DNA from 4 places in the Faecalibacterium sp. BCRC 81149 genome. Region 2 is predicted to be linked to each of the others. Evidence: a T-box and tRNA genes for the amino acid it is inferred to sense, from the RefSeq annotation. Region 2 holds a T-box; the other regions hold tRNA genes.
The links. A T-box is a leader RNA that pairs with one kind of tRNA and senses whether it is charged. The one in region 2 lies ahead of D3F01_RS13975 (valine--tRNA ligase), so its partner is inferred to be a tRNA-Val.
Positions count from the first base shown of each region.

Region 1 (7,927 bases), on a different contig from region 2:
TTTGCCGCCGAACCCTTTGGCGAAATGAGCGTTCCGGTGCTGTTTAACTGCCTAGGCCGTGAAAAAGCCGAGAGCGACAGCATCCCGGCCCTGCTGGTCTGGCAGGTGCAGAGCAGTGTCCACATGGAGGACACCCTGCACCGTCTGGGCGAGCTGGGTGTGGATCACATTCTGGAGGTCGGCCCCGGCAATGCGCTCTCCGGCTTTGTGAAAAAGACCCTGCCCGGTGTGACTTGTGTGTCGGTGGAGACCCCGGCGCAGCTGGACACCGTTTTGAACGCATGGAAGGAAGAACAATGAACGAAGAAACCATCATCCGTACCGCCGTTGTGACCGGCGGAAGCCGGGGGATCGGCCGGGCAGTGTGCGTACAGCTTGCCCGGCAGGGCTGCCATGTGGTGGTCAACTACTGCCACGGCGAAGCGGCTGCTGCCGAGACCGTGTCTCTGTGCAGGGCCCTGGGCGCGCAGGCTGTGGCCGTGCAGGCCGATGTTTCCACCGCCGAGGGCTGCAAAAAGCTCTTTGAGGAAGCGGTAAACGCCTTTGGCCGGGTGGATATCCTTGTGAACAATGCAGGCATCACCCGGGACAACCTGATCCTGCGCATGTCCGAAGCAGACTTTGATGCCGTGCTGGACGCAAACCTCAAGGGTGCGTTCCTCTGCTGCAAGGAAGCGGCCCGCCGGATGGTGCGCCAGCGCTGGGGCCGGATCGTCAATCTGAGCAGTGTCGTTGCCCTGCGGGGCAATGCAGGCCAGACGAATTACGCCGCCAGCAAGGCCGGGCTCATCGGCCTGACCAAAAGCCTGGCCCGGGAGCTGGCCAGCCGCAATGTGACAGTAAACGCTGTTGCGCCCGGCTTTATTGAAACTGATATGACCGCCGCCCTGCCGGAGGCTGTCCGCACCGAAATGGCAAAGGACATCCCGGCAGGCCGCGCGGGCCAGCCGGAGGACGTGGCAAACGCGGTGGCGTTTTTTGCCGCAGAACAAAGCAGTTATCTCACCGGGCAGGTGCTCTGTGTGGACGGCGGCATGGCAATGTAAAAGGAGAAATTCTCTATGGAAAAACGCAGAGTCGTGATCACCGGTCTGGGCACCGTGAACCCGCTGGGCAACACTGCTGCCGACAGCTGGGCTGCCGCAAAGGCAGGCCGGTGCGGCATTGGCCCCATCACCCAGTTTGACACCACCGATTTCAAGTGCAAGCTGGCCGGTGAAGTGAAAAACTTTGACCCCGAGACCGTTGTGGACAAAAAGGAAGCCCGGAAGATGGCCCGCTTCACCCTGCTGGCACTGGCTGCTGCAGCCGAGGCCATTGCCGACAGCGGCCTGAATACGGAAGCAGAGGCCAAAAACATCGGTGTGGTCCTTTCCAGCGGCATTGGCGGCCTGCCCACCATCGAGGAGCAGCACACCCGCGGGGAAGAAAAAGGCATGGAGAAGGTCAGCCCCTACTTTGTGCCTATGTCCATTGCCAACATGGCGGCGGCACAGGTGGCCATCCGGTTCGGCCTGAAGGGCATGTGCACCTGCCCGGTCACGGCCTGTGCCGGCGGCACCAATGCTGTGGGCGATGCCTTCCACCGCATCCGGGACGGTTACGAGACTGCCATGGTCTGCGGCGGTGCCGAAAGCTGCATCAGCCCGCTGGGCATCGGCGGTTTTACCAGCATGAAGGCGCTTTCCACCGCCACCGACCCGGATGCTGCCAGCCTGCCCTTTGATGCCCGCCGCGGCGGCTTCGTGATGGGCGAGGGCAGCGGTGTGCTGGTTCTGGAAGAGCTGGAGCACGCCCGGGCACGCGGTGCGCATATCTACGCCGAGGTGGTGGGCTATGGTGCCAACTGCGATGCTTACCACTTTACCGCACCGGCTCCCGGCGGCACAGGTGCCATCGACTGCATGAAGCTGACACTGGCCGATGCAGGCATTGCCCCGGAGCAGGTGGATCACATCAACGCCCACGGCACCGGCACCCACATGAACGATGCCTGCGAGACGGCTGCCATCCATGCCGTGTTCGGTGAGCACGCAAAGCAGCTGACCGTGGTCAGCACCAAGAGCATGACCGGCCATCTGCTGGGCGGTGCGGGCGGCATCGAGGCCGTGTTCACGGCGCTGGCCCTGCGAGACCAGTTTGCCCCGCCCACCATCCACTACGAGCAGCCTGACCCGGAATGCGATCTGGACTATGTGCCCAATGCAGGCCGTGCACAGGCCATGACCTACGCACTGAGCAACAGCCTGGGCTTTGGCGGGCATAACGCCTGCATCGCCCTGCGCAGATGGGAGGGCTGAGCCATGGCAGAACCGCGCACCGTGCGGGAGAATGCAAACGCCCTGAACAGTGAGCAGATCGCAGCCCTTCTGCCTCACCGCTACCCCTTTGCCCTCGTGGACCGTATCCTGGACTACGAGCCGGGTCAGTGGGCCATTGGCCGCAAGTGCGTATCCCGCAATGAAGAATTCTTCTGCGGTCACTTCCCGGGCCAACCGGTCATGCCGGGGGTGCTGATCCTGGAAGCACTGGCCCAGACCGGAGCTGTTGCGGCACTGAGCATCCCCGAAAACAAAGGCAAGCTGGCCCTCTTCGGCGGCATCAAAAATGCCCGCTTCCGCAAACAGGTCGCCCCCGGAGATGTTCTCACGCTCCATTGTGAGCTGGTGGAACAGCGCGGCCCGGTGGGCATCGGGAAGGCATCCGCTTATGTGGATGGCAAGTGCGCCGCAACAGCGGAGTTGACCTTTGTGCTGACCGAAGCAAACACAGGGGCTTAAGGCGCTTTGTGCGCAGCAATCGCCCCCAATACCATATCGTATATAAAAGGCAGGATACCATCGCCATGATGATATCCTGCCTTTGTTCGTTCCTGTTTACCGTTCTGCATACTCCCTCCGCAGAACCTCTTGTAAACAAAAAACGTACCCGAACCCTTTTTCATAAAGAATCGGGTTCGGGTACGAACTGTATGGTGGACGGTACAGGACTCGAACCTGTGACCTCCTGCACGTCAAGCAGATGCTCTACCAGCTGAGCTAACCGTCCAGATGTCGTATCGACTTGAGTATGATACCACATTTTTCGCGCAATTGCAAGGGCTTTTTTGAAAAAAGTCTGCCTTTTCCGTTTTTTGCCCCGGAGGATTGGCGCAAAGGCCCCTTTGCGGGGGCTGGCAGGGGAGAGGTGCTCAGAGCGCCCGGCGGATGATGTCGTAGAGGATGGGCTTCATGTTGTCGATGTTGTCGGGCTTGCCCTCCAACACGGAGGTATAGCACACCGACATGCACATGCTGCCCAGGGCGGTGATGCGCTGGTAGATCTCCCGCTCAGTGCGGCCTGCCATCTCGGGGCTGCACATCACGATCTGGAGGACCTTGCGCATCAGCGGCTCGGCCTCGCCGCTGGCTTCGATCTGATCCAGCCCGGGCCAGACAAAGCTGCGCTCCAGGAAGCGGAGCATCAGGGTGTCCGCGCGCAGGGCTTCGATGATATGGTCAATGACAAAGATCATCTGGTCGGGAAAGCTGGTAAGCTCGGCGGCGTGCTGCTCGGCGGCGGCACAGGCGTTGTCCAGCAGCTGGTAGCTCACCCGGGCCAGCAGGGCCTGCGTGACCGAACCCTTATCGGCAAAATAGAGGTAGAATGTGCCCTTGCCCACCTTGGCGCGGGAGGTGATATCCTCCACGCTGGTCTTGGAGGTGCCCCGCTCCAGAAACAGCTCGTAAGCTGCGTCCAGAAGCGCGCGGCGCTTTTCCTGTTTCTTTCCTTCCACGGTGCTCATAGCTTGCTGCATCCTCTTTTCTGACGTTGTTTTGTCGTGTAAACAATATTTTAGCAGGGAGAAGGGAAGAGTGCAAGAGCAAAAGCCCCCGGACAAGCTATACAATTTTTGCTTTGTGATAAGAAAACTGACTTTTGGTCATTTTCTATCTTGACACCTTGCGTCGATTGGTTATAATAGTGCTTGCTCAGAAATGACCACGGGTCATTTTAGGGCAGATCCAATCAACTTTCGTATGGAGGGTTCCCATGAAAAAGATCGCACAGAGCATCGTGCGTCTGCGCAAGCTGATCTTAACAGTAGCGGTCCTGCTGTTGATCCCTTCCGCAATCGGCGCGGTTGCTACCCGCATCAACTATGATGTCCTGACCTATCTGCCGCAGGAGCTCGACTCCATGATCGGCGAGGTAGCGCTTGAGGACGACTTCCATCTGGCCTCCACCGGTATGATCACGGTGGAAGGCCTGCCTACCAATGAACTGATCGCCATGAAGAAGGACATTGATGCGGTGCCCGGTGTCACACAGACCTTCTGGCTCAGCGATGTCATCGACCCCAGCATCCCCACCGAGATGCTGCCCGCGGATGTCCAGCAGTTCATGTTCGGTAAAAATGATTCTACCATGCTCATCGTCCGGTTTGATGCGCCCAGCGCCAGCGACGAGACGATGAACGCCGTCAAGCAGATCAAACAGGTGCTGCGGCACGACTGCTACTTTGGCGGCATGAGCGTCATTCTGCAGGATACCAAGGCGCTGATCAATGAAGAGATGCCGCTGTACATCCTGTGCGCTGTGGGTGCCAGTATGCTGGTGCTGTTCCTCTCGCTGGAGAGCACCATCACGCCTGTGCTGTTCATGCTGGGCCTGCTGTTCCCCATTGCGTACAACTTTGGCACCAACATCTTCCTGGGTCAGATCAGCTACATCACCCAGGCGCTTTCCACGGTGCTGCAGTTGGGCGTGACGATGGACTTCTCCATCTTCCTGCTCCATCGTTATCAGGAGGAAAAGGAACTCCGCTCCTCCAACGAGGAAGCCATGGTGACCGCCATCTGCAAGACCATGACCTCCATCACCGCTTCCTCCCTGACCACCATTGCGGGCTTCCTGGCACTGTGCGCCATGCGGCTGACGCTGGGCCGCGATATCGGTGTTGTTATGGCAAAGGGTGTGGCGCTGGGTGTCATCTGCACCATCGTCATTCTGCCTGCTTTGATCCTGACCTTTGATCAGCAGGTCGAAAAGTACAAGCACCGCACCATCGTGCCCAAGCTGACCAAGCTCAGCTACTTTGTTTCCAAGCACGCAATGCCCATCGTGGTCGTCTTTCTTGTGCTGCTGGTGCCCTTTGTGGTGGCCCAGCAAAAGACCGAGGTCTACTACACCCTGTTCGACTCGCTGCCCCAGGACCTGACCGGTATCGTTGGCACCAACAAGCTGGGCGAGGACTTTGGCATGACCACCTCCCACTTTATTCTGGTGGATGAGGACCTGACCGCAACGCAGGTGTCTGACCTCTGCGATGAGCTCAAGGATGTGGACGGCATCACCCAGGTGGTGAGCCTGGATTCCATCACCGGCCCGGGCTTCCAGACCGAGCTGCTGCCCGACAGCGTGACCGAGATCCTGCAGTCCGGCGGCTACAAGCTCATTCTGGCCAACAGCTCCTATAAGACCGGTACCGATGCCATCAACAACCAGCTGACCGAGATGAATGACCTTATCAAGGCGGTTGACCCCAACGGTGTCATCACCGGCGAGGGTGCCATGACCAAGGATCTGATCGAGGTCGCGGACGTGGATTTCAAGAACGTCAACGTCTGGTCGATCATGGCAGTCGCTGCCATCATCCTGATCTCCTTCCGGAGTCTGTCCATCCCTGTGCTGCTGGTTGCCAGCATCGAGGCCGCCATCTCCATCAATATGGGCATCCCGTACTTCACCGGTACCCAGCTGCCCTTCATCGCCAGCATCGTCATCGGTACCATCCAGCTGGGCGCGACTGTGGACTACTCCATCCTGATGACCACCCGTTATCACGAGGAGCGCAGCTATGGCCGCACCCCGCAGGAAGCTGCCCAGCAGTCGCTGGAGCACTGCAGCCAGTCCATCCTGACCAGCGGCCTGACCTTCTTTGCCGCAACCGTCGGCGTGGCCGCCATCAGTAAGATGGAGCTGCTGCAGAGCATCTGCCGGCTCATCTCCCGCGGCGCACTGATCAGTATGGCTGTCATTCTGGTCGTTCTGCCCGCTGCCCTGATGCTGCTGGACTGGGTCATCCGCCACACCACCATGCACTGGCTGGTCCCTGAATCTTCCAACGCCAAGAAGTCTGATAAGGAGTAATTACCATGAAAAAATCGCTTCGTTTCGCCAGTGCGGCGCTGGCGCTGACTCTCGCCGCAGGCATGACCCTGCCCGCCTTTGCAGCCGCCAAGGCCGATTATTCCAAGGACGAGACCGTCTACGCCGTGATGAACGCCGACGGCTCCATCAAGTCCACCACCGTCAGCGAGCACCTGTACAGCGCTTCCGGCCTGTCCAATGTCACCGATGAGAGCACCCTGACCGATATCCAGAACACCGAGAGCGATGCCGCGTTCACCCAGGACGGCGAAAAGCTGGTCTGGAACACCGACGACACCGACGTGTACTATAAGGGCAATACCGACAAGGCCCTGCCCATCACCGCAAATGTCACCTATACGCTGGACGGCGTGACCGACAGCCTTGAGAACCTGATCGGCAAGAGCGGCCACCTGACCGTGACCGTCGACCTGACCAACAACGAGACCGGCACCGTGACCGTCAACGGCAAGGAGTGCACCGTTGTCACCCCGCTCATCACTGCTGTGGGCGTGATCTTTGGTCAGAATGCCACCAACCTGAGCGCCGAGCACGGAATGCTGGAATCTGCCGCCAAGAGCAGCGTGGCCGCTTTTGTCTGCCTGCCCGGCGTAAAGGACTCTCTGGACGGTCTGCTGCCCGATGACCTGTCTACTGTGGAGGATTATCTGCAGGACAGCGTCACCGTGGAAGCCGATGTCGAGAACCTGACCGCACCGCAGGTCATGCTGGCCTGTGCCACCAACGCCGATGCGCTGGGCACCAATGCCTTTGACCTGAGCAGCCTCAACGAGCTGACCGATGGCATCGGCCAGCTGAACGATGCCATGAACCAGCTGATGGATGGTGCCGCCCAACTGGTGGACGGTGCTTCTCAGCTGGCCAACGGTACCCTGGCCCTGCTGGACGGCGCTTCTCAGCTGAACAGCGGTGCTTCTGCCCTGGACGATGGTCTGGGCCAGCTGACCAACGGTCTGGATACCCTGAGCTCCAATAACGCCGCCCTGCAGGCCGGTGCCCAGCAGGTGGCCGATGGTGTTCTGGCCTCCGCCAACAGCACCCTGATGGAGGGCGGCCTGATCGACACCCCCATGACCTGGGACAACTATGCTTCCGTCATTGACGAAGTGCTGACCATGAACGAAAAGACACTGGCCGCTGCCCGCAAGAAGATGGTGCGCACCGTCTGGGAGCAAGAGCCCAGCTTCAAGGCCAGCCAGCTGGACATTGCCCTGTACCTCTCCGCAACCAAGACCAACCATGACCTGGAAGCGGCTCTGCGGCTGATGCAGAGCTACGACCCCTCCATGTTCAGCGCCATGCTTGACCTGAGCACTGCCAGCGCCAAGCAGACCGTGCATGACGAGCTGAAGTATCAGGCTGAGAACAGCCAGGATATCGCAGATGTCCGTGCCCTGAAGAACAGCCTGGCGCAGATCCAGTATTTCGTGTCCAGCGTCAACCAGTACACCAATGGTGTTGCCACCGCTGCTGACGGTGCCCACTCCGCAAAGGACGGTGCCGCCCAGCTGGCCGATGGAACCAAGACCCTGTATGACGGCGTGACCACCCTGAATGATGGCGCAGGCCAGCTCAGCGATGGCACGGTCCGGCTGAACGATGGCCTGAACCAGTTCAATGAGGAGGGCATCTCCAAGCTGACCGGCGCTCTGGACGAGGAGCAGATCCATGGCCTGAAGATCGTGCTGGACGAGATGACCAGCCGTCTGGAGGACTACACCAGCTTTGCCGGTAAGTCCGAGGATGCTTCCGGCAGCGTGAAGTTCATCTATAA
Region 1 is NZ_QXJA01000009.1:73,450-81,376, forward strand. It holds gene D3F01_RS10750 (ACP S-malonyltransferase) at 1-300, shown strand, start outside; gene fabG (3-oxoacyl-[acyl-carrier-protein] reductase) at 297-1,046, shown strand; gene fabF (beta-ketoacyl-ACP synthase II) at 1,062-2,300, shown strand; gene fabZ (3-hydroxyacyl-ACP dehydratase FabZ) at 2,304-2,780, shown strand; tRNA gene D3F01_RS10770 (tRNA-Val) at 2,973-3,048, opposite strand; gene D3F01_RS10775 (TetR/AcrR family transcriptional regulator) at 3,191-3,784, opposite strand; gene D3F01_RS10780 (MMPL family transporter) at 4,033-6,132, shown strand; gene D3F01_RS10785 (hypothetical protein) at 6,138-7,927, shown strand, end outside.
Region 1: it encodes a tRNA-Val, which carries the amino acid that the T-box ahead of D3F01_RS13975 (valine--tRNA ligase) is inferred to sense. The anticodon was not compared.

Region 2 (7,927 bases):
ATCAGGTGCTCCAGCTGGGGCATGCTGCCGCAGCTGACTTTGATGAGGAAGGTGTAGGCACCGGTGACATGGTAGCACTGCAGCACCTCCTTGCTGTTCTGCATCAGCTCCACCAGTTCGTCCCGGTGGCTGGGTGTGACGGACAGGCTGATGAGCGCGTCCACATAGACACGGTCTGCCGGGCGGTTCAGCACCACGGTGTAGCCGCTGATGATGCCGTCGGTCTCCAGCTTGTGGATGCGGCTGGAAACAGCCGGGCTGGTCAGTGCCACCTGCTCGGCGATCTCCTTGACGGGCATCCGGGCATTTTTTGCGAGAAGGGAGAGGATCTTGCGGTCTAAATCGTCCATGAGAAAGGTCTCCTTTTATATTTTTGTTGAATTATACAAAAATTTTTGAAAGTAAAGTTTTACTGTTGTCGCAATCGCATAAACTGCGGAAAAACTCGCTTTTGTGTTTTCTGTGTTAATTATATAAAGTTTTGATCGAAATGTAAAGTGCTAAATTAAAGCAAATGTCAAAAATTTTGTTTGACAAGAAAAGAAAAAAGCGTATAATACATATCGCGAGGCACGGTAAGCGCCAAAGACTGCGCAAAACATGTTGTTTCTCAAGTGCCTGCATTTGAATTGCGATTCCCAACTTTATATACTTTCCCACCCCTCTATACACAAAAACCCGCTGCCAGGCGGGTTTTTGTGTTTGTTGGGGATTTTTTTATTTGTTCGAGACGATAGGACGGCGGGGAGTTTCCCAAAGCAAGTGTCCGGAGGGTGGGACCCGACTGCCGTCAGGCAGTTGGGCGGGGGATGGAATGCCCCGTATCACTTGCGTGGGAAAGCTCCCCAACGGCCGATTCCCTTTATTAAACCAAGAATCCCTCAAAACAGTGCAGGTCCTCGGTTTTGACGATGCCTTCCAGATAAAGCCCGTCCTCCCGGTACTCCTCCAACTGCACGCTGCCCCGCTCCCGCATGGGGGCGGCCAGGCCCAGTTTATCATAAGGCAGCAGCACCCGGATGGTGTGCACCCGGTCACTGAGCAGCTCGTCCAGCTTTTTCAGCAGGGCATCCAGACCGTAGCCGGTCTTGGCGCTGGTCAACAGGATGTCCGGGTCAAAGTTCAGGGCATTGGGCTTGTCACATTTGTTGTAAACGGTCAGGCGGGGGATGTCGGCACAGTCCAGCCCGTCCAGGACCTCATCGGTAACGGCCAGCTGTTCTTCCCGCTGGTCGTCGCCCGCGTCCGCCACCCGCACGATGACATCAGACCATGCGGCTTCCTCCAGCGTGGATTTGAAGGCCTCCACCAGATTGTGGGGCAGGCGGGAGACAAAGCCGACCGTGTCCACCAGCAGAACGGCCATGCCGCTGGGCAGAACCAGCTTCCGGCTGGTGGGGTCCAGGGTGGCAAACAGCATGTCGGCCTCGGCCACGCTGGGGCCGCACAGGGCATTCATCAGGCTGGATTTGCCCACGTTGGTGTAACCCACAAGGCTGACCACCGGCATTCCGGTCTTGGCCCGGGCCTTGCGGCTCTCGCCCCGGCGCTTTTCCATCTCGGCCAGCTTTTCGGCCAGTGCGTCGATGCGGGCGTGGACGTGGCGGCGGTCCAGCTCCAGCTTGGTCTCACCGGCACCACGGCGGGCACCACCACCGCCGCCGCCACCGCCGCCCTGGCGGCTCAGGCTTTCGCCCATTCCCTGCAGGCGGGGCAGGCGGTAGCGCAGAAGCGCCAGCTCGGTCTGCAGCTTGCCCTCGTTGGTCACGGCGCGGCTGCGGAAGATCTCCAGAATCAGCATGGTGCGGTCAATGACCTCCATGCCGCCCAGCGCCGTGGAGATGTTGCGGATCTGGCTGCCGGTCAGCTCGCCGTCAAACACGGCACATTCGGCACCCAGCTCCGCGGCGGCAGCGGCGGCCTCCTCCAGCTTGCCGCTGCCCAGCACGATGCCGGTCTCGGGGGTCTGCCGCTTCTGGGTCACAGATGCCACAGCCTCCATGTGGTTGGCCTCGCAGAGTGCAGCCAGCTCGTTCAGGCTGCGCTCACAGTCCCAAAGCCCCTGATCCAGGGCCAGTAAGATAACCTTTGTGGGGGGCGTTTCTACTAAAATGTCATAAAGTTCGCTCAAAATAAACCTCTCAGTTCTTCGTAATGTTCTCTTGTCAATGCGTAGCACCTGCAGGCAACCGGTGTGCCGTCAAATTTGTGGTAGACAGCATCGTGGTCGTAGACAAAGCCGGCTTTCTGCTGGACCCGGCCGCTGGCAGGATTTTCAAACGCATGGCAGCAGGCCAGCCAGCTACTATCTGTATTTTTGAACCAGTATTCTACCACTGCTTTTAGCGCTTCGGTGGTAAAACCTTTGTTCCACCAGGCCTTGCCGATGCAGTAGCCCACTTCCCACACGCCGTTTGTGTGGTCGAAGCCGGGCCAGGGGTCACGCTCCGGCTCGGCGGAACTGGATGTGAACACGCCGATGGTGCCAAACAACTGTCCGGTGGCCTTTTCCACAATGCCCCACTCGTAGTAATCTCCATTGGGGTAGAGAAGCGCCCATGCGGCCAGCAGTTCCCGGGTCTCGTCCACGTTTTTATGGGGCTCCCACCGCAGCCAGCGGGTCACGTCCGGGTCGTTGGCCCAGTTGGCGTACATCATGGGGGCATCCTCCGGGGTCAGCGGGCGGAGAAGCAGCCGCTCCGTTTCAATCGTTTGTGTGCCTGCGTGGCGCATGGTACATCTCTCCTCACATGTAAAAGTTACGCATAGGATAGCACAAAACTGCCCTGCCTGCAAGCGATGCCTCAAAAAAACGCTTGACAAGAGTCGAAACTTCATTAAACTGAAGAATATAGAGCTCATTTGTGAGATGCGAGGAAGTATATATGATGAACATTCGCGAACTGTTGCAGACCCGCCCCCTGCTTTTTGATGGTGCTATGGGTACCTATTATAAGGCGGCTCCCGGGGTGGAGTGCGAGCAGGCCAACCTGACCGACCCGGCGGGGGTGCTGGCTGTCCACCGGGAGTATCTGGCGGCAGGGGCTGATGCCGTCAAGACGAATACCTTCAGCCTGCCCCGGCTGGCGGCGGCACACGCGCCCGGCTGGGAACAGCTGGCGCAGGCAGGCTGGCAGCTGGCTGTGCAGGCCGCAGAGGAGATGGGTGCCGCCGTTTTTGCAGACCTCGGCCCGGCTCCGGATACCGAGGCGGTTCCGGCGGGGCAGGTATATACGGCTGTGGCAAAGCAGTTCGCGGCGCTGGGAGCCAGGAATTTCCTATTCGAGACCCTGAGCTCCGATGCGGGCCTTCTGGATGCCGTGGGGGCCATCAAGGCGGAAGTGCCGGATGCCTTTGTGCTGGTGTCCTTTGCGGTCCTGCCCGACGGCTACACCCGGGAGGGTATGTACTGCAAAGACCTTGCCCGGCGGATGCAGGAAAGCGGCATCGTGGATGCCGTGGGCCTGAACTGCGTGTCGGCACCCGGTGCCATGCGCACACTGGCAAAGCAGCTGGGGGGCACGCTGCCCCTGTCGGTCATGCCCAACGCGGGTTATCCCGTTGTCACCCGGACGCAGGTGAAGTATCAGGGCAGGCCGGAGTACTTTGCAAGGGAGCTGGGCCGTCTGGCCGCCGAGGGCACGGTTCAGATCCTGGGCGGCTGCTGCGGCACTACCCCTGCCCACATTGCCGCCCTGCGGGCGGAGCTGGACCGCCTGCCCGTGGTGGAAAAAACGGCTCCGGCAGAAGAGTTTTCCACCGTGAAGGAACAGACGGTGGAAAATGAGGACGCTTTCCTGCGTAAGCTGAACGCAGGGGAAAAGGTCATTGCCATTGAGCTGGATTCTCCCCGCAATGCGGACCTGACCGGTTATCTGGAAGGGGCAAAAAAGCTGCAGGCGGCGGGCGCTGACCTGCTGACCATTGCCGACTGCCCCATTGCACAGGCCCGGATGGATTCCTCTCTGGTGGCCTGCCGGGTCCACCGGGAGCTGGGGCTGTGCACCCTGCCCCACATGACCTGCCGCGACCGCAACCTGAACGCCACCAAGGCCCTGCTGCTGGGCCTGTATGCCGAGGGCGTGCGGGAGGTGCTGGCCATCACCGGTGATCCCATCCCCACGGCAGAGCGGGACGAGGTGAAGAACGTTTACCAGTTCAACTCCCGCAAGCTGGCCCAGTACATCGTCTCGCTGGCAGGGGAAGGCCGGGAGATGCCCGGCCCCATGACCGTGTTCGGTGCCCTGAATCTGAATGCCCGCAACTTTGATGTGGAGCTGCGCCGGGCAAAGGAGAAGCTGGAAAACGGCATGAGCGGCTTTCTGACCCAGCCGGTGCTCTCGGCACAGGCGGTGGAAAACCTGAAAAAGTCCCGGGAGACGCTGGGGGCCGATGCAAAGATCCTGGCCGGTATCATGCCGGTGGTCAGCCAGCGCAACGCCATCTTCATGGAGAACGAGATCAACGGCATCCATGTGGAGGACTGGATCATTGAAAAGTTTGCCGGGCTCGACCGTGCCCAGGGCGAGGAGCTGGGTCTTGCCATCTCGCTGGAAATGGCAAAGGCCGCCCTGCCGTATGCGGACGGCCTCTACCTGATGACCCCCTTCAACCGGGTGGCCCTGATGGAGCGGCTGATCGGCAGATTGAAGCAGGAAGTTCTCGGAGCATATTGACAAAACGCCAAAAAAACGTTATATTCTTTGTATAAATGCAACGAGAAAGAGTGTGCGCGGCAAACCGCCTTGCAGAGAGCCGGGGTCAGGTGAGAGCCCGGCAGGTAAGCGCTGCGCACTGTCGCTTTTGAGCAGGGGCGGTGAAGCCAGTAGCCGCCCTCGGAGCTGCCCCACGTTACCGGGGCATCAAGGGGCACAGGCTGTGTTTGCAGCCGGTGCAATTTGGGTGGTACCGCGGTATGTAGTTTACAGCCGTCCCATGGAACGTTCCGTGGGGCGGCTTTTTTCGTCCCACTCATCACATTTTTGGGAGGATACAATGAAAGAACTCGCAAAACAGTACGATCCCAGCCAGGTGGAAGACCGCATCTACCAGTTCTGGCAGGACGGCGGCTACTTCCACACGGAAGCGGACCCCGACAAGAAGCCTTACACCATCGTTATGCCCCCTCCGAACGTGACCGGTCAGCTCCACATGGGCCATGCGCTGGATAACACCATGCAGGATGTGCTCATCCGCACCAAGCGGATGCAGGGCTATGCCGCCCTGTGGGTGCCCGGCACCGACCACGCATCCATCGCCACCGAGGCCAAGGTCGTGGAGGCTATGCGTGCCGAGGGCCTGACCAAGGAGATGGTGGGCCGCGACGGTTTCCTGGAGCGCGCCTGGGACTGGAAGACCAAGTACGGCAACCGCATCGTCAGCCAGCTGAAAAAGCTGGGCACCAGCTGTGACTGGCAGCGGGAGCGCTTTACCATGGACGAGGGCTGCTCGGATGCCGTCAAGGAAGTTTTCGTGCGCCTGTATGACAAGGGCCTGATCTACCGCGGCAACCGGATGGTCAACTGGTGCCCCCATTGCAACACCTCCATCTCGGATGCCGAGGTGGAGTACGAGGAAAAGGACGGCAATTTCTGGCACCTGCTCTACCCGGTCAAGGAGACCGGCGAGATGCTGGAGCTGGCAACCACCCGCCCCGAGACCATGCTGGGTGATACCGCTGTTGCCATCAACGGCGAGGACCCCCGCTATGCCCACCTCCACGGCTGCCATGTTGTCCTGCCCCTGCTGAACAAGGAGATCCCCATCGTCTGCGACGAGCACGCTGATATGACCAAGGGCACCGGTGTCGTCAAGATCACCCCCGCCCACGACCCCAACGACTTTGAAGTGGGTCTGCGCCATGATCTGCCCATCGTCCGGGTGTTTACCTACGACGGCCACATGACCGGTGCTGCCGATAAGGCCGCTGCAGATGCACTGTTTGCCGCAGGCAAGAACACCGTGAACGAGCCCGAGGTACTGGACTGCGGCAAGTATGCCGGCATGACCACCCTCGAGGCCCGCAAGGCCATTCTGGCAGACCTGAAGGAGGGCGGCTTCCTGAAGGAGATCGAGCCCCTGAAGCACGAGGTCGGCACCTGCTACCGCTGCCACTCCACCATCGAGCCCATGGTCTCCAAGCAGTGGTTCGTTAAGATGGAGCCGCTGGCAAAGCCCGCCATCGAGAGCGTGGAGAAGGGCGAGATCAAGTTCGTGCCCGAGCGCTTTACCAAGAACTACCTCAACTGGATGAAGGGCACCCGCGACTGGTGCATCAGCCGTCAGCTGTGGTGGGGCCACCAGATCCCGGCCTTCTACTGCGATGACTGCGGCGAGACCGTGGTCGCCAAAGAGATGCCCTGCACCTGCCCCAAGTGCGGCGGCAGCCACTTCACCCAGGACCCCGATACCCTGGATACCTGGTTCTCTTCCGCTCTGTGGCCCTTCAGCACTCTGGGCTGGCCCAATGAGGACAGCGCGGACCTGAAGTATTTCTACCCCACAAACACCTTGGTCACCGGCTATGATATCATCGGTTTCTGGGTCAGCCGCATGATCTTCTCCGGCCTGGCCTACACCGGCAAGGCTCCCTTCGACACTGTCTGCATCCACGGCATCGTCCGCGACAGCCAGGGCCGCAAGATGTCCAAGAGCCTGGGCAACGGCATCGACCCGCTGGAGGTCATTGCCCAGTACGGCGCGGATGCACTGCGCTTCATGCTGCTGGACGGCTCCACCCCTGGCAACGATATGCGTTACAGCGAGAAGAAGGTGGAGGCTGCCCGCAACTTTGCCAATAAGCTGTGGAACGCCACCCGTTTTGTCCTGATGAACCTGCCCGAGGACTTCCAGCCCGGCCTGCCCGAGGAGAGCAAGCTGGACATGAGCGACAAGTGGGTGCTGACCAAGCTGAATCAGGTGGCCGGTGCCATGACCGACAACCTCGACCACTTCGAGATGGGTCTGGCCGCTGCCAAGATCAACAGCTTCATCTGGGATGTCTACTGCGACTGGTTCATCGAGATCGCAAAGCCCCGCCTGAACTCCGGCGATGCAGAGCAGGCAGATACTGCCCGCCGTGTGCTGGTGTATGTGCTGGACAAGGCCCTCAAGCTGCTGCATCCCTTCATGCCCTTCATCACGGAGGAGCTGTATCAGGCCCTGCCCGGCTCCGCCGAGACCATTATGACCCAGAGCTGGCCCACCTTTGACGAGGCACACAACTGGGCCGAGGAAGAGGAAGCCTTTGAAAAGGTCATGGACTACATCAAGGCAGTCCGCACCATGCGCACCGAGATGAATGTCCATCCTGCCAAAAAGACCAGTATGATCATCGAGACGGTTGATCCCGCTCCCTTCCGGAATGCAGAGGTCTATCTGGCAAAGTTTGCCTTTGCCACCGACGTGACCTTTACGGAAAAGTACGAGGGCAGCACCGATGGCATGGTGCAGGTGTCCACCCACACCGCCCGCGGCTTTATCCCCATGATGGAGCTGATCGACCGCGAGAAGGAGCTGGCCCGCCTGAACAAGGAAAAGGCCAAGGCTGAGAAGGAACTGGCCATGTTTGAGAACCAGCTGGCCAACCCCAAGTTCGTGGAGCGTGCCCCCGCCGCTCTGGTGGAAGAGATCCGCGCAAAGCGCACCAACAGCCAGAGCAAGCTGGCCAACATCGAGCAGAGCATCAAGGCTCTGGGCTAAGCGGATGCAGGAACAGAATCAACGCACCTCCCCGTGGCTCATCGCGTGGCGGGTGATCTTTACCTTTGCCCTCATCGGCTGCATCGTGTTCATCTTCTCCAACTCTCTGCAGATCGCGGATGTGTCCGAGGGGGCCAGCGGCCGGGTACTGGGGATACTGCAGGGCATCCTGCGGCATCTGGGGCTTCCCGGTGCCGCTGACCGGCTCACCATGCACATCGTGCGC
Region 2 is NZ_QXJA01000017.1:3,691-11,617, reverse strand. It holds gene D3F01_RS13995 (Lrp/AsnC family transcriptional regulator) at 1-350, opposite strand, end outside; gene hflX (GTPase HflX) at 866-2,131, opposite strand; gene D3F01_RS13985 (GNAT family N-acetyltransferase) at 2,128-2,733, opposite strand; gene D3F01_RS13980 (bifunctional homocysteine S-methyltransferase/methylenetetrahydrofolate reductase) at 2,886-4,676, shown strand; T-box leader at 4,708-4,939, shown strand; gene D3F01_RS13975 (valine--tRNA ligase) at 4,996-7,701, shown strand; gene D3F01_RS13970 (VanZ family protein) at 7,706-7,927, shown strand, end outside.

Region 3 (7,927 bases), on a different contig from region 2:
GGCAGCAATCTGTTGCCCTTGCCTTGACTTCATCGAGGGCGTTTCCCATGGCAACGCCTGTGCCGACTGCTTCCAGCATTTCAATGTCGTTTCGGCCGTCCCCAAAGGCGATTGCTTCTGCTTTTGAAAAGCCGTAATGCGCCAAAACAGCTCTTACAGCATTTCCCTTTCCGCAGGACAGCGGAATGATATCCACTGCCTTGTCCCACCATGCGGTTATCTGTGTGGCGTGGGTTCCCAACAGGATGCGTTCGTATTCAGAAGGGCTGCAGGAACACATGATCTGATAGATATCCTCCTCACAGAGCTTGTCGAAATGCTCGGAGATCATCAGCTTCTCGTTGCCGAAGGAAAAATACTGCTCCAAGTCCGGGTCTGTCCCATTTGTCACGATAAAGTGTTCGTTGCTGATGGCAGCCGCCCGGTGCATTTGCTTCAGATTATGCAAAATTCTGCGCTTGTCGTCAGCGTCCAGTGGGTTCTTCGAGATCACTGCATCCTTGCTACGGACATAAGAGCCGTTGAAGGTCAGCCAGAGATCAAAATCAACGCCTTCAAAATGTGGGACGGAGAGGTAGCCTCTGCCTGTCGCCATGCACAGTAAGATCCCTTTTGCCTGCAACTGCTGTAAGGTCTGTACGGTTTGGAATGACGGCACCTTACTGCCCAACTTGAGCAAAGTTCCGTCTACATCAAAAAAAGCGATTTTTATCATACGGTTACCTCCAGCGAAAAACTATTTTCCAGAACGCCGGGGAGCAGGGTATAAACCGATCCTCCGATTCGTTTTTCAAACAGATTTTTTAGCTCAAGCGTTTTCTTCCATCGGTCTATCGTTGCCGGATGGACACCGTACCGAAGCGTTACATCTACAAAACGTTTTTCCAAAAGACAAAATCCGGTGGGCAGCGCCAAGGCATCGCATAGCTGTACCAAACGGTCGTAATCATCATAGACAGCGGTTTGAATGAATTTTTCCATAAAACGGAAATCTTCTTTTGAAACGTCAAAGGTTCCGATAGAAGTGTGGATATCCTGGATCATAAAAGCATGAGAAATACAGATCTGTCCAGCCTTTTTCCATCCTCGTTCCATACAGAAACGGTATCCGTCGATCAAATGACGTTCAGAACTTACCCCTGCATAACGCCCGATATCATGCAGCAGCCCAAAGCAGTATGCCTGATCTGCATCCATATTGTTGCATTTGGCTGCTATATTTTTACAGGCAAGGGCTACAAAACGGGAATGTCCGATCCAATTTCCGGGATTCTGCTGCCCTGCCCAAGCCAGAGCGGCTTCTGCTGTATTGCAATTCAGCTCCAAGGGGACCGTCCTTTCTCTCATAGCAAAACGCATCCGAAGATCAAAGGTTTTCAAATATGATATGCACTTACGGATCGTGCACTTCTGCTACTATCATTATAACGCCTACAGCCTAAAAATAATATCTTGATGCTGTCAGATGGTGTTGTTATTCTGCCGTTTGTATCGGTACTGACGTGGCGTGCAGCCGACAACCTCCCGAAAAACTTTTCCGAAATAGCTTGAATTTCCCATACCGCAAGCAGTCCCGACCTCTGTAATAGAAGCCTTGCTTTCCGCCAACATCTGGCAGGCGATCTGAATGCGGTATGCGGTCAGGTAAGCAATCGGGGTCGTATGAAGGTGTTCACGAAAAATGCGATAGCACTCTCGTTCACTTGTGTAGGCTGCTGCTGCCAACTCCTTGACTGAGAGGTTTTCCGGGTAGTGCTCATGGATATAAATCAATATCAGCTTTATTTTATCGTTGCCTCCGGCAGAGTTCCGATTGGAAGAGCTTACAGAATGCGATTGCTCCACAAGCATTAACCATAGCTCGGTCAGGATCTCTCGCAGTTTCAACTCATACCCGAATGTATCACAAGACAAACAAAAAGATTCTTTGAGTCGTTTCAGGATTTCTCGCCCTGCCGCATGATCCGGTAAAAGAGGAAGGATCTCAAGTTGTGGGTCGGATGTAATGGGCAGAATGTATTTTTGCTCGATTCGGCTTCCTCGTTCCCCTGCCAGCAGAGAAACATCGAAAATATGAAGAAGCTGCACGTTCTCTTCCGTCTGAGAAATCGCCCTTGTGGTGTGAAGTACGTTGGAATTGACAAAACCACCGCTTCCCGCCGGGAATACAAGTTTTCCACCTGGTGTGGTGTATTCAACGCAGCCGCTTTCCATGTAGAAAAGCTCTACCGCCTGATGCCAGTGCCATGGCACAGTGCTGCCGATGTAGCGATCCAACGTGGCTCTTGAGGCAGTATATGGAAAGTCCTTTGCAAGCTCCGGGATGCGCTCTTCTCTGCTGCCTGTATGGAATTCTATACAATGTACGTCTTTCATGTGGTGCACCACTTCATTCCAGTTTATTAAGCCGAGTATACCATACCCGCCAATGAAAGAACATCCCTGATATGACGACCAAGTTCGCACAAAGCGAACTTGATTCCGCAAAGCAAAAGGCAGGATACCACCGCCACGGTGATACCCTGCCTTTGTTCGTTTACCGCTCTGCGTACTCTCGCCGCAGAACCTCCGATAAACAAAAAACGTACCCGAACCCTTTTTCGTAAAGAATCGGGTTCGAGTACGAACTGTATGGTGGACGGTACAGGACTCGAACCTGTGACCTCCTGCACGTCAAGCAGATGCTCTACCAGCTGAGCTAACCGTCCATATTCTGTTTGTGCCACAATCAGCTTGATTATGATATCATACCGCCGGGCAAAAAGCAAGCCCTTTTTTGAAAATTCTGCAAACTTTTTGATGCCCGGTTTGCCGGGAATGGAAAATCAGCCGCCCAGCGCACATTTTGTAAACCGACTCAAGGCGTTTCCGTTGCCCTGAACGCCGGTTTGTGGTATAATACATTGATTATAATAGGAAAGGTATCGCAGAATGAGAGTTTTGGGCATCGACCCGGGTTACGCCATCGTGGGCTGGGGCGTTTTGGACTATGCGGGCAACCGGTTTGCACCGGTGGATTTCGGGGCCGTGTGCACCGATGCCGGGGTGCCGTTTGAGCAGCGGCTGGACGAGGTCTACACCGGCATCCGGGAGGTCATCGAGCGGACACAGCCTGAGGTGCTTGCCATCGAAAAGCTGTTCTACCAGCACAACCAGACCACTGTGATCGGCGTGGCCGAGGCCCGCGGGGTCATCCTGCTGGCGGCGGCGCAGGCGGGCATCCCTATCTACGAGTACACCCCCATGCAGGTGAAACAGGCCGTTACCGGCTACGGCAAGGCCGTGAAAAAGCAGGTGCAGGAGATGACCCGCATCCTGCTGCATCTGCCCGCTGTGCCCAAGCCCGATGATACCGCCGATGCACTGGCCATGGCCATCACCTTCTGCCATACCAACGGCAACCAGCTGAACCGCTTTGCAAGAAGGGGCGTTGGGCCGATTTAGTTGTTGTTATTCGTGTATAAGGGAAGGCTTCCCTTTGTACAACCTCTCAGTCTCACTTCGTTCGACAGCTCCCCTAGCAGGGGAGCCTCTGGCGAAGAGGAAGAGCTGCCCGTTATGCCAAGGCCTCCCCTATTAGGGGAGGTGGCATTGCGGAGCAATGACGGAGAGGTTGGACAGGGGAGAAGCTGACCGAAAAGGGAAAACACTTTATGATCTACTCTTTAACTGGAAAAATCATCAAAAAGACCCTGAACGCTGTGGTGGTGAGCTGCGGCGGGGTGGGCTACTATGTGCAGTGCCCGACCAGCGTTGCGGGTGCACTGCCCGGGGTGGGCAAGGAAGCCACCCTTTATACTGTGATGAGCGTGACCGAAAATGACATCAGCCTGTATGGCTTTGCCACTGAGGAGCAGCAGAGCTGCTTTGAGCTGCTGACCGCCGTTTCCGGTGTGGGCCCCAAGGTGGGTCTGGCCATTCTCAGCGTCATGGAGCCTGACCGGGTGGCGCTGGCGATCTCGGCAGGCGACCACAAGGCCTTCAAGGCGGCATCCGGCGTAGGCCCCAAGCTGGCCCAGCGCATCGTGCTGGAACTGAAGGATAAGGTGGCAAAGGGCTTTGTAGATGGCATCAACCTCGAGGATGTGGGCGCGGCCACTGCCGCCCCCGCCGCACAGGGAGCCGGGCAGGCCATTGCGGCGCTGGTCTCGCTGGGGTACAGCCAGAGCGAAGCCGCCCTGGCCGTTTCCAAGATCGACGCAAGCCTTCCCGTGGAAGAGATCATCAAGCTGGCCCTGCGGGGCATGGCAGGCAGGAGGTAATCCATGCAGGACGAAACCGCGCTCTATGGCGCAAAAATGATGCAGCCCGGCTTAACGGCGGCGGACAACGAGGAAAACAGCCTTCGCCCGCAGCATCTGGAGGACTACATCGGACAGGACAAGGTCAAGCAGAACCTGAAAATCTATCTGGAAGCCGCCAAGCGGCGCGGTGAGCCCATGGATCACATCCTGCTCTATGGCCCCCCGGGCCTGGGCAAGACCACGCTGGCGGGCATCATCGCCAACGAGATGGGGGTGCAGATCCGCATCACCAGCGGCCCTGCCATTGAGAAGCCCGGCGACCTTGCCGCCCTGCTGACCAATCTGCAGGAGGGCGATGTGCTCTTCATTGATGAGATCCACCGCCTGTCCCGGCAGGTGGAGGAGGTGCTCTACCCGGCGCTGGAGGATTACGCGCTGGATATTATGATCGGCAAGGGCCCCAGCGCCCAGAGCATCCGGATCAACCTGCCCCGCTTCACGCTGGTGGGCGCTACTACCCGTGCGGGCCAGATCACCGGCCCCCTGCGGGACCGCTTCGGTGTGCTGCTCAAGCTGGAGCTGTACAGCCCCGATGAGCTGAGCCGGATCATCCAGCGCTCGGCGGGCATCCTCGACCAGCCCATCACCCCGGAGGGCGCTTACGAGCTGGCAAAATGCAGCCGGGGCACCCCCCGCGTGGCAAACCGCTTCTTGAAGCGTGTCCGCGACTTTGCCACCGTGCTGGGGGATGGCATCATCGACCGGGACGTTTCTCTGATGAGCCTGAAGCGGATGGACGTGGACGCGCTGGGTCTGGACGAGCTGGACCGCAGCCTGCTCCGCGCCATCATTGAGATGTACAACGGCGGCCCTGTGGGCCTGGAAACGCTGGCGGCGGCGCTGGGCGAGGAGGCCGTGACGCTGGAGGACCTGTGTGAGCCCTACCTGATGCAGATGGGCTTTTTGACCCGCACTCCCCGGGGCCGCTGTGCCACCCGCCTTGCCTATGAGCACCTGGGCCTGAAAGCCCCCGAGACCGGAAGCCCGGAGGACAACGGCCAGCAGAGCCTGTTCTGAGCCGTTTGAAGAGAGAAAGGAGGACGCTTATGCGCCCTGCAGATAGTTGGAAAGATTATGAGCTGCTGGATGCCACCGATGGCAACCGCCTGGAGCGCTGGGGGGAGACCATCCTCATCCGGCCCGACCCGCAGGTGGTGTGGAAAACCGAGAAACAGAGCCAGCTCTGGGCCAAGGCCGATGCCGTCTACCACCGCTCCAATCAGGGCGGCGGTGAGTGGGAGTACCGCCGCCGTCTGCCTGAGAAGTGGAAGATCTCCTGCGGTGAGGGCGAGGACAAGCTGACCCTCATCGTCAGCCCCACCGGCTTCAAGCACACCGGCGTGTTCCCGGAGCAGGCTGTCAACTGGGCCTGGTACGCCAAAAAGATCCGCGCGGCAGGCCGCCCTGTCAAGGTGCTGAACCTGTTTGGCTACACCGGCGGCGCAACGCTGGCCTGTGCCGCCGCGGGGGCTACTGTCTGCCATGTGGATGCGTCCAAGGGCATCGTAGCGTGGGGCAAGGACAACGCCGTGGCCAGTGGTCTGGCGGACCGGCCCATCCGCTGGCTGGTGGACGACTGCGCCAAGTTCGTGGCCCGGGAAAAGCGCCGGGGCAACACCTACGATGGTATCATCATGGACCCGCCCAGCTACGGCCGCGGCCCCGGCGGCGAGATCTGGAAGCTGGAGGACTGCATCTATGAGCTCATCAGCCAGTGCGAGGAAGTGCTGAGCGATACGCCCCTCTTCTTTGCGGTCAACAGCTACACCACCGGCCTGTCCCCCGCGGTCATGGAGTATATGCTCAAGACCACGCTGGTGCCCCGCTTTGGCGGCAAGACCAGCTGTGATGAGATCGGCCTGCCCGTTTCCGCCACCGGCGGCGTTGTGCCCTGCGGCGCAACGGCCATTTGGGAAGAATGAACTCCCTCAGTCACGGCTGTCGCCGTGCCAGCTCCCTCGGGGAGGGAGCCTTTGGCATGGCGGGAACGTTGACCGTTTGCCGGAAAACTTCTCGGTTGCGCCAGAGGCCCCATCTCAGAGGGGGCTGTCTGCGAAGCAGACTGGGGGAGTGTCCTGACGGCAGCCATTCTGAAAAAATGAAGAAGAACCAAGAATGGGGTACAGCCCTTTTGAGAAGGGCGCACCACCGGAAAGAGAAAACCTATGGAAGAAACGATTTTAACTGCGAAAGATCTGAAGTTCCGCTATGACCCGGAACAGCCGGACTACGCCCTGAACGGCGTGTCGGCTGAGGTGAAGCGGGGCGAATTTGTGGCAGTGCTGGGGGCCAACGGCTGTGGAAAATCCACGCTGGCCAAGCACTTCAACGCCATCCTCCTGCCGGAGAGCGGCACTGTGCTGGTGGAGGGGATGGACACCAAAGACGAGGACAAAATCTACGATATCCGCCAGACCGTGGGCATGGTGTTCCAGAGCCCGGACAACCAGATCGTTGCCACCGTGGTGGAGGAAGATGTCGCCTTTGCGCTGGAAAATCTGGGCGTGCCGCCGGAGGAGATGCGCCGCCGTGTGGATGAAGCGATGAAGATGGCGGGCATCTATGAATACCGGGAGCGTGCGCCCCACAACCTGTCCGGCGGCCAGAAGCAGCGCGTTGCCATTGCGGGCGTGGTTGCCATGCGGCCCGACTGCCTGATCCTGGACGAGGCCACCGCCATGCTTGATCCCCGGGGCCGGGAGCAGGTGATGCAGACCATCCACCATCTGAACAAGAACATGGGCATCACGGTGGTGTCCATCACCCACTATATGGAAGAAGCTGCTCAGGCCGACCGCGTGCTGGTGATGAGCAAGGGCAATGTGGTCATGGAGGGCACCCCGAAAGAGGTGTTCAGCCAGACCGAAAAGGTGCGCGCCCTGCGGCTGGATGTGCCGCAGGCTGCCGAGCTGCGGGATGAGCTGGTCAAGGCCGGCATCCCCATGCCCGAAGGCATCATCGACACCGGCGCGTGCGCACAGGCTCTGTATGAGCTTTTGAAGTAAGGGAGGGGACGGAAGATGGGAAGCATTATCAAAGTAGATCACCTGAGTTATGTCTATAACCCGGGAATGCCCAATGCCGTCACCGCGCTGGATGACGTGAGCTTTGAGGTGGAAGAGGGAGATTTTGTGGGCATCATCGGTGCCACCGGCTCCGGCAAGAGCACCCTCATCACCCACATGAACGGCCTGAACAAGCCCACCAGCGGTCACATCATCATCGATGGCCGCGACCTGTGGGCCGAGCCGGAAAAGATCCGGGAATTCCGTTTCCTCACCGGTCTGGTGTTCCAGTACCCGGAGTACCAGCTGTTTGAGGAGACTTGCTATAAGGATATCGCCTTTGGCCCCAGAAACATGGGGCTGGACGAGGCCGAGATCGACAGACGGGTGCATGAAGCAGCGGACTTTGTCGGCCTGGATGAGGCGCTGCTGCAGCGCAGCCCCTTTGAGCTGTCCGGCGGCCAGAAGCGCCGGGTGGCCGTGGCGGGTGTGATGGCCATGAAGCCCCGCATTCTGGTGCTGGATGAGCCTGCCGCCGGTCTGGACCCCGAGGGCCGGGACGAGATCCTGTCTGAGGTCAAGGAGTACCACAAAAAGACCGGCACCACCGTGCTGCTG
Region 3 is NZ_QXJA01000011.1:72,236-80,162, forward strand. It holds gene D3F01_RS12165 (Cof-type HAD-IIB family hydrolase) at 1-715, opposite strand, end outside; gene D3F01_RS12170 (HD domain-containing protein) at 712-1,326, opposite strand; gene D3F01_RS12175 (AraC family transcriptional regulator) at 1,462-2,376, opposite strand; tRNA gene D3F01_RS12180 (tRNA-Val) at 2,633-2,708, opposite strand; gene ruvC (crossover junction endodeoxyribonuclease RuvC) at 2,932-3,444, shown strand; gene ruvA (Holliday junction branch migration protein RuvA) at 3,654-4,262, shown strand; gene ruvB (Holliday junction branch migration DNA helicase RuvB) at 4,266-5,321, shown strand; gene D3F01_RS12200 (class I SAM-dependent methyltransferase) at 5,351-6,226, shown strand; gene D3F01_RS12205 (energy-coupling factor transporter ATPase) at 6,470-7,309, shown strand; gene D3F01_RS12210 (energy-coupling factor transporter ATPase) at 7,325-7,927, shown strand, end outside.
Region 3: it encodes a tRNA-Val, which carries the amino acid that the T-box ahead of D3F01_RS13975 (valine--tRNA ligase) is inferred to sense. The anticodon was not compared.

Region 4 (7,927 bases), on a different contig from region 2:
CATGTGATACATTTTTGAAACGGAATATTCAACGCACAAAACGTCTGCTCAATGGCTTTTATTGCGGAAGGCTCCAGATCAACAAACCGAGCGGCTGGAAGATAATGATACGAAGTGCCTTCATCGCGCATCGCCCTGATTGGAATCAAGAATTCGTTTTCGTCCAAATCGGTCAGCACTCCGCAGGAACCGGCTGAAATAATTTTTTTGCATCCGCAGGAGATTAAAAAATCCAGAAGCTGTGCAGCCGCGGCAGCTCCCAGCGGTGCCTGACACAGGCAAAATTCCAGCCCATTTTGCTGGACGATATAAACAGGATAACTTTTTGTAATCGTTTCAAAGTGTTCAGCAATGACTGCATCCATTTCAAATGCGTAATCATCAATCACATCGCCCAGAAAACCAAACACACATTTTTCCGGAAGGACGAGCTGCTCTGCGCCATGATTGGGCCTGATGACCTCAATCGAATCAAAATCGTATTCAAGAATGGGAAGATCATGTTTTTGTATCATGGAAAATTTCCTCTTCCTGCAAATTGCTGCACGAAATAAAAATACCCGAACCCTTTTTCACAAAGAATCGGGTTCGGGTACAAACTGTATGGTGGAGCATTGTCAGCAGCAGTCGAACCTTTAGGCAGGCATATCGTTGCTGCGGTCAGAGCGCTTCAAACCGAGAAACGGAGGCACTTCGGAACGCTTCAGCCCTTGCTCGTGTGCTTTTTTCAGTTGATATTCGTGCAGGGCAATGCTGTCCAGCAGATCACGCTGATTTTGGGAAGCTGCATAGTAATCAACGCCGAACCGTTTGCAGACTGCGCTGAGTTGGTCAAGCATTTCAATAGCAGTAGGGGACATTCGTTTGACTTCAATATCCATGGGAGCACCACCTTTCAGGAAAGATACGTATTGAAGAGCGAAAGCGCCGCATTGTCGGCAAGCATCAGCATGATTGGCCCGCCGGACTGTTTGGCAAAGACCCGGATCGCGCCAAAATCCCGGATATAATGTTTTGCAAGTTCATCCGTCTTAGCTTCAAAAGTGACGACGCCGTTTTTACCGGAATCAATGGAAAGCTGGATGCCGAACGCGATCATCATACGCCCGATGCCCAGATATTTTTTCTGAATGGTCAGCGTCGGGTTGCTCTCCGGGTGGCTTTCGATGTACTCAATATAAACGAACATGCTGGATTCTGTTTCGCGGTAAGCACCCAATGCTACGATTTCGCCGTTTTCGGTTTTAGCCGTGTACTTTTCCAGTGCGGGGTCACCGATGAACTCACTTGTCCAGTCGGTCTGCCAGCTTTCTTTGGTTGCAGCAAGGTCAGCGGGAGTTGACTTGTCAACCTCAATCGGAATCCTATTGCCCGTATCGGATGCTGTGACAAAATATTGCAAAGTCATAATGCCCACCTTCTTTCAGTTTTATTATAACGAAAGAACGATAGACTTTCAAGAAAGAAAATCGCAAAGAGAGTGAAAGTGTGAGAGCAAGAATCGTCCCGTGGCCACAAATTTTCAATTCTTGAAAATTTCTTGCCCATCCGGGACTGCACTTCTGCAACGCTCCCGCGTTTTTGAAGTGCTCTTGTTGGGGCGTGCCTGCCCCAAACCCTGCTTCTGAGGTTACGACAAACGGGAATTTAGTTGGTTGATTATTCTTCGTTATCCTTTTGAGATTCATCACTTTCCCTATTTCGATTTTGACCATCGAGAGCAGACCCTATGCCTACACCAAGCGCTAAACCGACAAGCATATAGAGTGGAATATTGTTGGTTACTACACCAATAGCCGCACCGATAGAAATTCCTATGCTCATAAAAGTCGGTAAATAGTGAGGCTTATCATCTTTTTTATTTTTCATATAGCTATACATTCCTTTCCAAATTATAAGATTTATTGAGTGTCGTTATCAAAATGATTGCAGCAAAAGACTCAATACATAACTAACGATTGCTCCTACTGCAGCACTTCCGATAAACCATAAAACCTTTTGATAAGGACGTTTGCCGTATTCTCTGGCGCTCTGGATTTCATCCAGCCTTTTACCTTCACAAAATGCTACGATTTCTTTATATGTTTGAACATCATTGTCCTTTTTTATTCGTTCAACCTTTGCTGCAAAATACATGGCAGCTAAAGCAATGACACACCAAAGGATCAATGCCCATTTATTACCAATGTAAAATAACGGAGCTGCCGAAATAACAGCAATAACGAGAAAAACCGTATAGATTGCGCCATAGTGATTGAGTTTTTTGATTTCCTCTTGTTTGATTACTTCTTTCATAGTATCAATATCTCCTTTGATTAGTTTATCAAGTGAGATTTGAAAGATTTCACTCAGTAATACCAAGCTGGTTACATCTGGATAGCTTTTGTCATTTTCCCAATTTGAGATTGTTTGCCTTGAAACATAAACATGATCGGCTAACTCCTCTTGAGACAGTTGTAACTCTTGGCGATATTTTTTTATTTGCTTTCCGAGTTCCATCTCTTCACCTCCTTGCATACTCATACTAATCAAAAGATTGTATTTTCGCAATCAAAGGACATTGACATCTGTGTTTTCCGTGTGTCAAAGGTCTTTTACATACCGTTAACTTCCGATTTGTTGAGCCGAGTATACCATACTACCAGCTGAAAGAACACCCCTATATGTCAGAACTTTCCCTTTTTTCTGCGTACGTGCGTACCGGCCATGTACGGACGTACGCAGCGATTAGCCCTCAATGCGCCATATAGGGTGGACGACCAAGTTCGCACAAAGCGAACTTGATCCCGCAAAGCAAAAGGCAGGATACCATCGCCCATGATGATACCCTGCCTTTACTCGTTCTCGCTTACCGCTCTGCGTACTCCCTCCGCAGAACTTCCTGTAAACAAAAAACGTACCCGAACCCTTTCTCGTAAAGAATCGGGTTCGAGTACGAACTGTATGGTGGAGAATTAGGGACTCGAACCCCAGACCCCCTGCGTGTGATGCAGGTGCTCTAACCAGCTGAGCTAATCCTCCGAATCGGAACAAGAGAATTATACCACAACCGAAGTGGATTGGCAAGCCCTAATTTTGATTTTTTCGCAATTTTTTCCCACTGCGAGGCAGTTGCTCTTTTGCGCAAAATGGTGTATACTGAAATTGCGCATTCCAGCGCAAAAAGAGAGGTTTTTTCAATGCTGACACTTCGTGGGATCATTACCATTCTGGTGCTGGCAGGGCTGTTTGCCCTGGCAGTGGTCTGGATTTCCAAGCAGGGCGGCTGGAAAGGCGAAGGCTGCGGCGGCAACTGCGCCTCCTGCCACCAGCACTGCGATACTCCGGAAAAGAAAACGCACTGACTGCAATGCCCCCGGATGGCTGTCCGGGGGCATTTTGCGTCACAGGGCACCGTAGCGGGCAGCAAAAACGGCTACGGTGCTCAGCAGATCGAGCTGGGCTTTCTGGTAGGTGGTGCGTCCGATGCAGAGCCGCTCCAGCACATCCTCCTCCTTGCGGCGCTCCAGGTAGCGCAGCTGGAGCAGGCCTGCACGGATGGGGTCGGCGGTGCGGTAATACTCCTGCGTCTGCTGGATGGCCCGGGTCCAGCCCCAGTTGGCCGGGCTGCGGGCCCACTGGCGGGTACCGTAGTTCTGCAGGGCCTCCCGGGTCTTTCTGCGCTGTTCAGCGGTCATCACGCCGCCCCCTTTCTTTGGCACATCCGGGTGCCCGGGCCAAAGAAGCAGGCATCCCGCTGTTCCATGGTCAGCCCCAGCATGGCAGAAAGCCGGTCGGCTTCGCTGACTTTGAAATCGCTCTCGTCATTCAGCTTCTGGTGCAAAGCACTGCTGCTGATGCCCAGCACCCGTGCCACATGGCCCAGCTTGAGGCCCTGGCTTTCAATGTAGGCGCGGATCTGTGTGGTATTTGTCATCAAAGGTTCTCCTTTCATCTGGATCTCTGCGTGTCGTTTCACAATCTTTGGTTGTATTATAGTTCGACGTTGATTTTTTGTCAACTATTTTACCAAAATCGCGCGAAAATCGTTGATTTTTAAGAACTTTTCTGATATACTCACGGCAGAACATTCTTTTTCAGGAAAAGCGAGGTCTCTGCCATGTCAGAACTTTCCCGCCGTATCTTACAGCGTCGGCTCGAGCTGGGGCTCTCTCAGGAAGAGCTTGCCCAGCGGATGGGCTACCGCTCCAAATCCTCCATCACCAAGCTAGAAAAAGGGGTCAACGACATCCCGCAGTCCAAGGTGGAGGAGTTTGCCGCTGCATTGGAGACCACCCCCGCATGGCTGATGGGGCTGGAAAACACTGCGTCTGTCCCGCCGGGCTTTGAGCCCCTGCCCGAAATGGTGCGGGTACCGCTGGTGGGCAGCATCGCCTGCGGCACCCCCATCACCGCCGAACAGAACATCGAATGCTACATCGGCGTTCCTGCCGCATGGCACGCCGACTTTGCCCTGACCTGCCACGGCAGCAGCATGGCCCCCACCATCTGCGATGGTGACATCGTCTGCATCCGCTGCCAGCCCGAGGTGGAGCAGGGCGAGATCGCCGCCGTGCGAATCGGCGACGAGGCCACCTTAAAGCATTTTCATCGGCAGGGCGACACCGTTATGCTTCTGGCCGACAACGCCGCCGTCTGCCCGCCCATGATCTATGCCGGGCCGCAGTTGAACGAGATCCAGATCGAGGGCAGAGCCGTAGGCTTCTGCAGAGGTTTATAATATGAGCAACGAAACCATGACCCTGAAGGTCATCGCACACATCCACACCGCCTTCCCCACCAAGTTCGGCATCCCCCGACAGAGCGGGCTGGTGGACGGCCTGCGGGGCGAGATCATCTTCACCCCGGAATACCGCAACGCCGATGCCCTGCGCGGACTGGAGGATTTCAGCCACATCTGGCTGGTGTGGCAATTCTCCGGCGCGGTGCGGGAGAGCTGGTCTCCCACCGTCCGGCCCCCGCGCCTGGGCGGCAACACCCGGATGGGCGTGTTTGCCACCCGCTCCCCCTTCCGACCCAATCCGCTGGGCCTTTCCAGCGTCAGGCTGGAGGCCATCGAGCACCGCCCGGAGGTGGGCCCGGTGCTCATCGTGCGGGGCGCAGACCTGATGGACGGCACTCCCATCTACGACATCAAGCCCTACATCCCCTACGCCGACTGTCACCCGGACGCGGCGGCAGGCTTCACGGCCCAGACCCAGACGCACAGGCTGCAGGTCGAATGCCCGCCGGAGCTGTGGGAGACCGTGCCCGCCGCCGAGCGGGATGGCCTGCGGGGCGTGTTGGAAAACGACCCCCGTCCCTCCTACCAGCACGACCCGGAACGGGTATACGGAATGGAATTTTCAGGATTAGAAGTCCATTTTGTCGTAGATGGTGCTGTTCTGACCGTGACCGGCATCACCCGCCGCTGAGAGGTGCCGCCGTGGAACTGCGTACCATCAACACCTTTTTGCATATTGCGGAGCTGCACAGCTTTTCCCGTGCAGCACGGGAGCTGGGGTATTCCCAGTCGGCGGTCTCCGCACAGGTGGCCCAGCTGGAAGCCGAATTGGAAACGCCGCTCTTCGACCGGGTGGGCAAAACGGTCCGCCTGACCGATGCCGGGCAGACCTTTCTGACCTATGCCCGCTCCCTGCTGGCCACTGCCGAGCAGGCCAAAGCGGCCCTGCAGCCTGCCCGGCAGGTCAGCGGCACCCTGCGGGTGGCACTGGCGGATTCGGTCTGCAGCACCTTTCTGCCCGACCTGCTGCAGCGGTATCACGCCCTCTGCCCGCAGGTGGAGCTGGTGCTCCGCACCGCCACCGACGATGAGATGCTCCAGATGCTGGGTTCCAATCAGATCGACCTGGCATACACGCTGGACAAGCCGCTGCTGCAGCCCAGCTTTGTGCTGGCTGTGGATGAGCCGGAGCCCATCTGCGTGGTGGCCCCCGCCGGGCACCCATTGGCCGGGCAGGCGGAAGTCACGCTTCAGGAACTGGCCGGGCAGGAGTTCCTGCTGACCGAGCGGGGTATGAGCTACCGCGATGCCCTCGACCAGTGCATGGCGGCGCAGGGGCTGGCCATCAAGCCCTTCCTCGAGCTGGGCAGCGCTTCCCTGCTCTGCCAGATGGTCGAGCACGGCATGGGGCTCTCCTTCCTGCCCGAGTACATCGTACAGAATGCCCTCGCCGCCGGAACGCTGGCTCGCCTGAATGTCCCCGCCTGCCGCGTGGAGATGCGGCGGCAGCTGTTCTACCACAAGGATAAATGGCTCACCCCCCAGATGAAAGCCTTCATCGCGCTGGTGCAGAGATAAAGACAGCGATAAAAAAAAAAAACAAGCCTTTCCGTTGGTGTCGCACTGTGAGGTGCACCACACGGAAAGGCTTGTTATTTACATTATTTTTTCAACAGGTCGGAAAGGCACTGCACCGTCCGGCCATGGTAGCCGGTGACGGTCTCGGCGTGGAGCAGGCTGCTCAGGACGCTTTCCTCCACACACTCGGCCACCGCCCGGAACAGCGGGTTGATGGCATCATCGTGGAGCATCTCCATGGGCAGGAGGGCTTTGTCCGAGTAATGCGGCATCCGGTTGGCCGTGGTAAAGGCCAGAACGATCTCACCCGAACCGTTGCCGCAGGCACTGCCGGTGCGGGAAAGCCCCACCAGCGCCCGGTGGCAGAGCCGCCGCAGCTGGCGCTCGCTCAGGGGGATATCCGTTGCCAGCACCGTGATGATAGAGCCCTTGTCCTCATGGGGCGGGATGCGGGCTTCCAACAGCTCGTGGATGGGTGTGCCCGCCACGATGAGGTCATCGAATGTGGCATGATTGGAGAGCACCAGTGCCCCGATGGTGTAGGACTTACCGTCCAGCTCCACCAGCCGGGAGGCAGAACCGATGCCGCCTTTCAGCCCGTGGCAGCGCATTCCGCGTCCGGCACCCACTGCACCCTCGGCGAAATCAGCTTTACAGTCTGCCAGAGCGGCAGCCACATGTGCCTCGGTGACATGCAGGCCCCGGATATCGTTCAGGCCGCTGTCGTTGCACTCGCAGACGACCGGGTTCACACTGCCGGTGGTCTCGCAGATATCGGGGTTGCGCTCCAGCATATATCTGACCAGCGCCGTTTCCACGGTGCCCACACTCAGGGTGTTGGTAAACAGGATGGGGGTCTCCAGTGTACCCAGCTCATCGATCTGGACAAGGCCGGTGGTCTTGCCGAAGCCGTTGATGACATGGCAGGCCGCCAGCACCTTATCATGGAACACATCCCCGGGGTGGGGCAGCAGCGCGGTCACACCGGTCTGGATGTCGCCATCTGCCAGTGTGCAATGGCCCACCGTCACGCCCGGCACATCACTGATCTTATTGCGCTCCCCGTGGGGCAGATGCCCCACCCGGAAGCCCCATTCATTCTTATCGATTCCCATAAATACCTCTCCGTTATTGCTTTCCAATACCGCCCCTCCTGATCCGAAAGGCAGAAAAACAGTCGTGCGTAAACCCGGCTTCCCCATGGGGGAGCTATCGCCGCAGGCGGTTGAAGGGGGTCACCCCTCAGAGTGCTTCACGCGCTGCATCTCCCCCAGATCATAGGGGGTGTTCTGGTAGACGTAGTAGTTCAGCCAGTTTTCATACAGTAGATGGGCGTGGGCGCGCCAGCGGAAGAGCGGCGGCTGGCTGGGGTCATCGTTGGGGTAGTAGTTTTTGGGCACTGCAATGGGCAGACCCTTGGCCACATCCCGCTTATACTCCGCATCCAGCGTGTATTTGTCGTACTCCGGGTGGCCGATGACAAAGATCTGCCGGCCGTTCTCGGTGCTCATCAGGAAAGGCCCTGCCTCATCGCTCTCGGCAAGGATGCGCAGCGCACTGCAGTGGTCGATATCCTCCCGGCTCATGGCGGTGTGGCGGCTGTGGGGGGCATAGAACACCTCATCA
Region 4 is NZ_QXJA01000009.1:49,473-57,399, reverse strand. It holds gene D3F01_RS10665 (nucleoside phosphorylase) at 1-515, opposite strand, end outside; gene D3F01_RS10660 (hypothetical protein) at 636-881, opposite strand; gene D3F01_RS10655 (hypothetical protein) at 896-1,408, opposite strand; gene D3F01_RS10650 (AtpZ/AtpI family protein) at 1,660-1,869, opposite strand; gene D3F01_RS10645 (helix-turn-helix transcriptional regulator) at 1,918-2,499, opposite strand; tRNA gene D3F01_RS10640 (tRNA-Val) at 2,945-3,021, opposite strand; gene D3F01_RS10635 (FeoB-associated Cys-rich membrane protein) at 3,180-3,344, shown strand; gene D3F01_RS10630 (SqdX protein) at 3,384-3,677, opposite strand; gene D3F01_RS10625 (helix-turn-helix transcriptional regulator) at 3,677-3,916, opposite strand; gene D3F01_RS10620 (S24 family peptidase) at 4,100-4,720, shown strand; gene tsaA (tRNA (N6-threonylcarbamoyladenosine(37)-N6)-methyltransferase TrmO) at 4,722-5,414, shown strand; gene D3F01_RS10610 (LysR family transcriptional regulator) at 5,426-6,301, shown strand; gene D3F01_RS10605 (P1 family peptidase) at 6,385-7,416, opposite strand; gene metA (homoserine O-succinyltransferase) at 7,537-7,927, opposite strand, start outside.
Region 4: it encodes a tRNA-Val, which carries the amino acid that the T-box ahead of D3F01_RS13975 (valine--tRNA ligase) is inferred to sense. The anticodon was not compared.